Regions from separate parts of the Rhizobium sp. KDH_Rht_773_N genome, predicted to be linked through region 2. Evidence: riboswitches for the same ligand, from Rfam matches in the RefSeq annotation. Region 2 holds a riboswitch; the other holds the start of a gene.
The links. Region 2 has a riboswitch for ZMP and ZTP ahead of ACU8HS_RS17130 (bifunctional folylpolyglutamate synthase/dihydrofolate synthase). Riboswitches for the same ligand answer to the same signal wherever they lie in the genome.
Positions count from the first base shown of each region.

Region 1 (4,185 bases), 1.9 Mb from region 2:
CAGGATCAGGCGGCCTTCGGCGTCGGTATTGTCGATCTGGACGGTCAGCCCCTTGCGGCTCTTGTAGATATCGCCGGGACGGAAGGCGTTCGACGAGATGGAATTCTCGACGACCGGGATGATGACGCGCAGATCGACCTTCAGCTTGGCGTCCATGATCATGAGCGCGAGGCCCATGACGTTTGCGGCACCGCCCATGTCCTTCTTCATCAGCAGCATGGAGGACGCCGGCTTGATGTCGAGGCCGCCGGTATCGAAGCAGACGCCCTTGCCGACGAGCGTAACCTTGCGGTGGCCCTTCTTGCCCCAGCGCAGCTCCAGCAGGCGCGGCGCATCGGCGCTGGCGCGACCGACGGTGTGGACCAGCGGGAAGTTTTCCTTGAGCAGGTCGTCGCCGATGATGACCGACATCTCGGCCTTGTAGTGATCGGCAAGACCGCGGAACGCCGCTTCAAGCTGCTCCGGCCCCATGTCGTTGGTCGGCGTGTTGATGAGGTCGCGGGCGAGGAAGACGCCGGCGAGCTGGCGCTTGATCTCGTTGCCGTCGGCGTCGCGCGGAATCATCAGCGTCGGGGCGGCGGATTTTTCGGACTTGTAGCGGTCGAACCGGTAGCTGCCGAGGCCGAAGCCAAGCGTCAGGCGGTTGGCCGTCAGCGGCGCGGTCTCGATGTGCCAGTCGCCGGCAGGAAGCGCGCGGGCGAGCTTGCCGGTGATGTAGGGCTGTTCCGACGGGTTGGTGCCGAGGCCGAAGAGCGCACCGCCGAGATGGCCGTCCTCCGTCGGGATCAGCAGCAGCGAGCCGCTTTCCGCCTTGTAGCCGGCTTTGCGCGCCCAATCGAGCGCGATCGGATCGATCGTGCCGGTTTCGATATGGGCGGGCGTCACAGCGAAGATCGGCAACGTCGAACCGCCCTTGGTGTTGAAGGGAGTCGGTCTCTCGATGAACTGGAAGGGGGCCATGTTTGTCCTTAGAGGCAGGGGCAGAATCGTTTCTTAACTGTCTGTTAGGGTTAACAGACTATTGCTGGAGCGAAGATTGCGTCAAAGCCTTTCCCTGTTCCGCTTTGAGGTCAGGCGCCGATTTCATTCAGGATCGCGCAATGCCCGTCTCGGCCTCCACTCCTCTCAACAAACGTATTCTGCAGGCAAGCGCCGCTATCCTCGTCGTGCTGGCGCTTGCCGGCTGTTCGACGACGGCAAAGGATCGCATGACGACCGGTTCCATCCCGAAGCTCGACAAGCCGGTCGAGCAGATGGACGCCAACGAATTGCGAGCAGCCACCGACCGTGTCGGCCAGGCCTACGAGAAGAACCCGCGCGATCCCGTCAACGGCGTCACCTATGCCAATCTGCTGCGCATGAACGGACGCGACGCGCAGGCGCTTGCCGTCATGCAGCAGGTCGCCATCGCCAATCCCGAAGACCGCACCGTGCTTGCCGCCTACGGCAAGGCACAGGCGGCCGCCGGACAGCTGCAGCAGGCGCTGGACACGATCGGCAGGGCACAGACGCCCGATCGGCCCGACTGGCGGCTGATTTCGGCGGAAGGGGCGATCCTCGACCAGATGGGCCGGCCGAACGATGCGCGCCAGCGCTATCGCGACGCGCTCGATATCCAGCCGAACGAACCGTCGGTGCTTTCCAACCTCGGCATGTCCTATCTTCTGACAGGCGATCTGCGCACGGCGGAAACCTACCTGCGCTCGGCCGCCGGCCAGCCCGCCGCCGACAGCCGCGTGCGCCAGAACCTGGCCCTCGTCGTCGGCCTGCAGGGCCGTTTTCCCGAGGCCGAGCAGATCGCGCGGCGCGAGCTTTCGCCGCAGCAGGCCGACGCCAACGTCGCCTACCTGCGCGGCATGCTTTCGCAGCAGAATTCCTGGCAGAAGCTGGCGGCAAAGGACGCGACGTCGCCTGCCGCCGCCGGTACCAACTGACCTATCTGCTGCTCAGCCCCGAGAGGATGAGGCGCAGGCCGAGGCCGGCCATGACCGCGCCTGCGGCCCTGTCGATCCAGGCCTTGGCGGCGATATAGACCTTGCGCGGCTGCCGCGCCGAAAAGGCGAGCGCGACGATCGCATACCATCCCGCCTCGACCAGGAAGACGCCGACCGGCAGCGCCAGCAGCAGCTCCACCGGCACGGCCTTGGGCAGGAGTGCGGCAAAGATGCTGGCATAGACCACGATCGTCTTGGGGTTGCTCAGCTGCGTCAGCATTGCGGTGGTGAAACTGCGCGCCGGCATGCTTCGGCCGGCAAGGTCGCCATCCGAAAGGGCCAGCGGCTGGCTGGCGCCCTTCCAGATCGCGAAGGCGATATAGACCAGATAGGCGCCGCCGGCGATCTTCAGCACGAGATAGAGCCATTCGAATTGCGACAGCAGCGCCGTCAGGCCGGCAAGGGCAAGGATGGCGAAGGTCACGCCGCCGATGCCCATGCCGAGTGCGGCCGCAAGCCCGTCAAAGCGGGAACGCGAAATGGCAATGCGCGAGACGACGACGAAACTTGGACCGGGGCTCATCGCGCCGATCATCAAAGCACTGATAATACTGATAAAAATGCCGAAGGAAGACATGGCGAAGCTCCGTTTTCACGCAATTCGCGAGGCAATGGCGGCGTCCGGCCCTGCCGGAATTGCTCAAGCGATCGAGGATTGCCCAGGCAAGCGGCAGCAATATCCGCGCTTCCCGATGGTCGTCCATCTCATTCGCCAGTTACGCGGAGGCGCACGCTAGCCGGATTCCCTTCCGGCGGCAAGCGTCAGAACCGGTCGGCCACCTGGATGCCGGCGGGGCCGAGGATGACAGCGACCAGCACCGGCAGGAAGAAGAGGATCATCGGCACGGTGAGCTTGGGCGGCAGGGCGGCCGCCTTCTTTTCCGCCTCGTTCATGCGCTCGTCGCGGCCTTCCTGCGCAAGCACGCGCAAGGCCGTCGCGACGGGCGTGCCGTAACGGTCCGCCTGGATGAGCGCCTGCGTGACCGAACGGACGAGATCGATCTGGGTGCGGGTTGCCAGGTTTTCGAGCGCCACGCGCCGATCCGGCAGGAAGGAGAGCTCGGCCGTCGTCAGCACCATTTCTTCCGCAAGCGGCGGCGACTGTTCACCGAGCTCCTCGGAGACGCGGCGCATGGCCGCTTCGATGGAAATGCCCGATTCCACGCAGATCAGCATCATGTCCAGCGCGTCCGGCCAGGCGCGCTTGATGGAGTGCTGGCGCTTGCCCATGCGGTTGGAGATATAGATGTTGGGCGCGTAGAAGCCGACATAGGCGATGCCGATGACGATGAAGAGCCGTATCGGCAGGCCCTTGTCGGCAAGGTTGCCGAGGCCGAACATCCAGAAGGCGGCGACGGCCAGGAACAGAAACGGCAGGAGAAAGCGCGCGACGAGGAAGGTGTTCAGCGCGTTTTCCGAGCGCAGGCCGGCCGCGCGCAGCTTGTTCATGGTGTTGTCGTCCACCAGCGCCTTGCGCAGGTTGAAACGCTCGACGATCTGGCGGACGGAGCGGTTGTTCTGGCTCCTGAGCGTGGCCTTGCTGCCGGCATCGGCGTTCAGGCGGGCGCGCTCGCGGGCGCGGATCTGCTCGCGCTCGGTCGAAACCGCCTTCATGCGCTTGTTGAGATCGCCACGCTCGAAAAAGGGAACGGCAAGCGTGTAGAAGGTGGCGAAGACGGCGATGGCGACAAGCACCGCCATGATCGTGGCGGGATCGGTCAATGTTGCGGCGAGTTCCTGCGACATGCTGCCCTGCCCCCGCTAGATATCGAAATTGATCATGTTGCGCATCACGAAGATGCCGATCGACATCCAGACCGCCGAAAAGCCCATGATGAAGTGGCCGCGCGGATCGGTGAACAGGATCATCATGTATTGCGGCGACGTCAGATAGACGAGCAGGGCAACGATGAACGGAAGGGAGCCGATGATGACGGCGGACGCCTTGGCCTCCATCGACAGCGCCTTGACCTTGGCCTTCATCTTCTTGCGGTCGCGCAGCACCTTGGAAAGGTTGCCGATCGCTTCCGACAGGTTGCCGCCGGCCTGCGACTGGATGGCGATGACGATCGCGAAGAAGTTGACTTCCTGCAACGGCATCTGGTTGGTCATGCGGGCACAGGCTTCGGGTATGCCGAGGCCCACCTGCTGCGCCTCGATGATACGGCGGAATTCGCTTTTGACGGGCTCG
Region 1 is NZ_CM129525.1:1,593,302-1,597,486, forward strand. It holds gene ACU8HS_RS08140 (leucyl aminopeptidase family protein) at 1-960, opposite strand, end outside; gene ACU8HS_RS08145 (tetratricopeptide repeat protein) at 1,101-1,934, shown strand; gene ACU8HS_RS08150 (LysE family translocator) at 1,936-2,571, opposite strand; ZMP/ZTP riboswitch at 2,645-2,724, opposite strand; gene ACU8HS_RS08155 (type II secretion system F family protein) at 2,757-3,740, opposite strand; gene ACU8HS_RS08160 (type II secretion system F family protein) at 3,756-4,185, opposite strand, start outside.
Region 1: linked by a shared signal. The riboswitch ahead of ACU8HS_RS08150 (LysE family translocator) and the one ahead of ACU8HS_RS17130 (bifunctional folylpolyglutamate synthase/dihydrofolate synthase) in region 2 are both predicted to bind ZMP and ZTP.

Region 2 (4,185 bases):
CCAATTGGCTGTCGCGATCTCAGACTGCCGCAGCTATGGCATAATATGCCAATCGCGAAACGGATTGCAAGCCGGGGACGCAGTTGCGGGCAATAGACCCGGACGGAGCCGTCACCGGCACTGTCATCCGGCAAGCTGACAAGCATCGCAACGTTCGGTCTTGTCCGGTCTTAACCTATATCCTGAGATAGCCGCCCTCCCTGATGTCGATTTAAGCCCCGAGCTTCGCCGAATTGTCTGCAAAGCGGTCAAGGATACGCTGCGCGTCCGCGCCGTAAACGATTTCGGCGGCGCGGCGCTGCTCCAGTGCTTCGCCAACAGCGAATTCCCAGGTGCTAGCGCGCCTCGCCGATCACCCGCTCGCGCAACAGGCCGGCGAGATAGAGCGATCCCGTCAGGATGACCCATGTGCCGGATGCGGCCGCCCGTTCGAGCGCCCGCCGGTAGGCGGCCTGGGGGTCCTCGATCACCTCGCTCGCAAGGCCGATCTCGCCGGCAAGCGCCTGCAGTTCGGCCGGCGAACGGAAACGGTTGGAAACCGAGGTGAAGATCGGCGAGACGCCGTATCGGCTGATAACGTCGAGAAGCCCCGCCGCATCCTTGTCCGCCGCAAGCGCGACGACCGCGATGCCCCGGCCGGAAAACCCGTCCATGCCGGAGAGATCGTCAAGCACCGCCTCGAGATTGAACGGCACATGCGCCCCGTCGAGCATGACGCAAACGCGCCGGCCGGCAACAGGCACGGTGAACCGTTCCAGCCGTCCCGGCAGCTGCGATTCCCGCTCGGCGTCCCTGTCGATCAGCCAGCCGCCGACCGCCCTGCCCTCGCGGGCCGTCACACCGCCTTCTCCGAGCACGTCGAGCGCCGCAGCGGCGACCGCGACATTGCGTTCGGCAATCGTCTTCAGCCCGGAAAAGTCCGGCCGGATCAGCCGCGCGTCAACTTCGGCCGCCCGCTTCGCAATCACCGCACCGGCTTCGTCCTCCGCCTCAAGCGGGGTGACGACGGCCGAGTGCGGCTTGATGATGCCGGCCTTTTCGAAGGCGATGGCGGCGCGCGTCCTGCCGAGGATTTCCGTATGTTCGAGCCCGATATTGGTGATGACGGAAACGTCGCTGTCGACGATATTGGTCGAATCCAGCCGCCCGCCGAGCCCCGTCTCGACCACCGCCCATTCTATGCCGGCATCCCGGAAAATCAGGATGCCCGCGGCGGTCAGCAGGTCGAACCAGGTCGCGGCCTCCGCGGCCGTCGCTTCCGCCCGCGCCGCCCGCAGGGCATCGAGCGCAAGAAACAGCGCCTCGGCAAGCGCGCCTTCCTCGACCGGCCTGCCGTTCACGCTGATGCGCTCGGAAATATGCTCCACATGCGGCGAGGCATAACGCCCGACGGAAATGCCGGCATGGCGCAGCCCCGCCTCGATCAGCGCGCAGGTCGAACTCTTGCCCTTCGTGCCCGCCACATGGATGGAACGAAAGGCGCGGTGCGGATTGCCGAGCCGGGCGGAGAGATCGAGGATCGGTTCCAGCCCGACGCGCATTTCGCCGCGCGGGCGCTGTTCCCAGTTGGTGAGCTGGTCGAGTTGCGAAAGGGCTTCGATAAGGCGGGGATTCTGGTTTTGCATGGGCATGGCACACATTACGAAGGTTACTTTTGTGCCCAGGCGAGCGGCATCGGCAACCTGCGCTCCCCGATGGTTTTCCATCTGTCTCGCCAGTCACGCAGGCTGCGCGACACTAGAACCTTTCGGATCGTCTGCCTAGCCTGCGAAGCGCCATCGAGCGTGCCCGCCGCGACGCCGGCAGCAAACGGGCCTTCAAAAAAGGGGGAATAAAACCGCGGCCTGCCGTGTCTCATCTCCGGTATCGCAAGAATGCGTGCCTAACCCGAGGAGAGAGACCATGAAGTCCGTGAAATTCCTGTCCGTGCTGGCAGTTGTCGCTGCCACCGCCGGCGCAGCCTTCGCCGCCCCCGCCGTCACCGAAGTCGAAACGGCCAAGGGCAAGGTTCTTGCCGGTGAAAAGGGCATGACGCTCTACACCTACAAGAAGGACGAAAAGGGCGTTACGAACTGCTACGACAAGTGCGCCGCCAACTGGCCGCCCTTCCTGGCCGCTTCCGATGCCAAGGCCGATGGTGCATACTCGCTCGTCGAACGCAAGGATGGAACCAAGCAGTGGGCCAAGGACGGCATGCCGCTCTATTACTGGGTGAAGGACACCAAGTCCGGCGACATTACCGGCGATGGCGTCGGCGGTGTCTGGGATCTGGCAAAGCCCTGATGAGGCAAGCGTGAAGACGCCCCCACCCGAAACGTTCGAGGGCCAGATCCTGGCCCTCCTTCCCTCGCTCCGCCGCTATTCCCGCAGCCTCACCCGCTCGGATGCCGAAGGCGAGGATCTGCTGCAGGATTGCGTGGAAAAGGTTCTGGCCCGGCGCGGCCAGTGGCGCGGCATCAACCTGCGCGGCTGGGTCCTGACGACGATGACCAACCTCTACCGCAACACCCGCCGCGCAAGCCCCCGCGACCGGCTGGTCGAACTCGACGCCGCCGAGGGCATGGCCGGTCCGGATGCCGAGGGCGACCCGCTGGAGCGCCTGCGGCTGGAACAGGCGCTGAACAGCCTGCCGGAAGACTACCGCGCCGTGCTGATGCTCGTCGTCATCGAGGGCTACAGCTACAGCGAAGTCGCCGCCATGCTGGACATTCCGATCGGCACTGTCATGTCGCGCCTGTCGCGCGCGCGCCAGCGCATGAGCGAACATATGAAAGCCGATAACGTGATTACGCTTCGGAGACCGAAATGAACGAGACCAACCCTGCCGTGACCGAAGCGGACCTGCACGCCTATGCGGACGGGCAATTGCCCGAGGCTGCCCGCGCCCGCGTGGAAGCCTACCTTGCCGAAAACCCCGAAAAGGCCGCCATGGTCGCTGGCTGGCAGGCACAGAATGCCGGCATCAGATCGCTGTTTGCAGGCTACGAGAAGAGCCGCGAGACGGATCCCCGCATGGTGACACCGGCCAGGCAGCCGGCCTCCCGCTGGGCGATGCGCGCCGCCTTCGCCGCCGCCGCCGTCACGCTCTTTGCGCTCGGCGCCCTCAGCGACCGTTTCGTCCCGCCGCTCTTCGAGCGCCCGCCGCTGCAGCTGGCCGAATCCGAGACCCTGCCGAAACAGGCCGAGACCGCCTTCCTCGTCTATGCGAGCGAGGTGCGCCACCCGGTCGAGGTCTTCGCCAACGAGGAGGCGCATCTGGCGACCTGGCTCGGCAAGCGCCTGGCGATCCCCGATCTCAAGGTGCCGGACCTGCAATCGCTCGGCTTCCACCTGGTCGGCGGCCGCCTGCTGCCGGTCGACGGCCGGCCCGGCGCCATGTTCATGTACGAGGACCAGGGCGGCGAACGGCTGACCGTCATCGTCGGCCGCAACAAGGAAAACAGGACGACGAGTTTCCGCTTCGCTTCCGCCAGCGATGTCGAGACCTTCTACTGGATCGACGGCGAACTCGGTTATGCGGTGACGGGCGAAATCTCCCGCGACATGCTGCGCAAGGTGGCCGAGGAATGTTACCGGCAGTTCCCGTCGTAAGACGGCAACCTCACCGCAGCGGATCGTTGGCAAGCTCGATCGGCCTACCGTGCGGCGTCGCCTCTGCCGCCCGCTGCCAGCTCTTCTGCAGCTCGAGGATCACGTCGGCATCCGCCACGCCGCGGCTGACGAGCAGATCGCAAAGGGCCGCCACCCAGCAATCGAAATAGTCGCTGCCGTCCTCGGCCCGGCCGGGCCTGTGCAATTCCTTCGACAGGACCTGCGCCCATTCGCTCCAGGCAAACAGCCCCTTCTCGTGCAGATGCACGGTCATGGCGAAGGCTTCCGCCGCCCAGGGCTCCGGGAAGACGGGATCACCCTCCGGTGACTTCGGCAGGCCGGGCGATTGCGCCAGCTGGGAGGGCAGCTCACACACGCTCAAGATAGCTCTCCCATGCATCGATCGAGACCGTCAGCGACGGGTCGGCGCCCTCGCCCCAGATCTCGCTGCCGTCGAAGACGACCGTATAGAGCCATTGCGGGTTCTCGCCCTTGCCATGCGCATTGTCGTCGGGAAAGACGAAGGACCCCTGAACCGCCTCGATCGTGCCTGTCCTGGCGCGGGCGTAGCGCGGCAGTCGCGTATGCGTGGCC
Region 2 is NZ_CM129525.1:3,471,480-3,475,664, reverse strand. It holds gene ACU8HS_RS17130 (bifunctional folylpolyglutamate synthase/dihydrofolate synthase) at 336-1,625, opposite strand; ZMP/ZTP riboswitch at 1,652-1,732, opposite strand; gene ACU8HS_RS17125 (COG4315 family predicted lipoprotein) at 1,903-2,283, shown strand; gene ACU8HS_RS17120 (RNA polymerase sigma factor) at 2,294-2,809, shown strand; gene ACU8HS_RS17115 (anti-sigma factor family protein) at 2,806-3,591, shown strand; gene ACU8HS_RS17110 (nitrile hydratase accessory protein) at 3,602-3,973, opposite strand; gene nthB (nitrile hydratase subunit beta) at 3,960-4,185, opposite strand, start outside.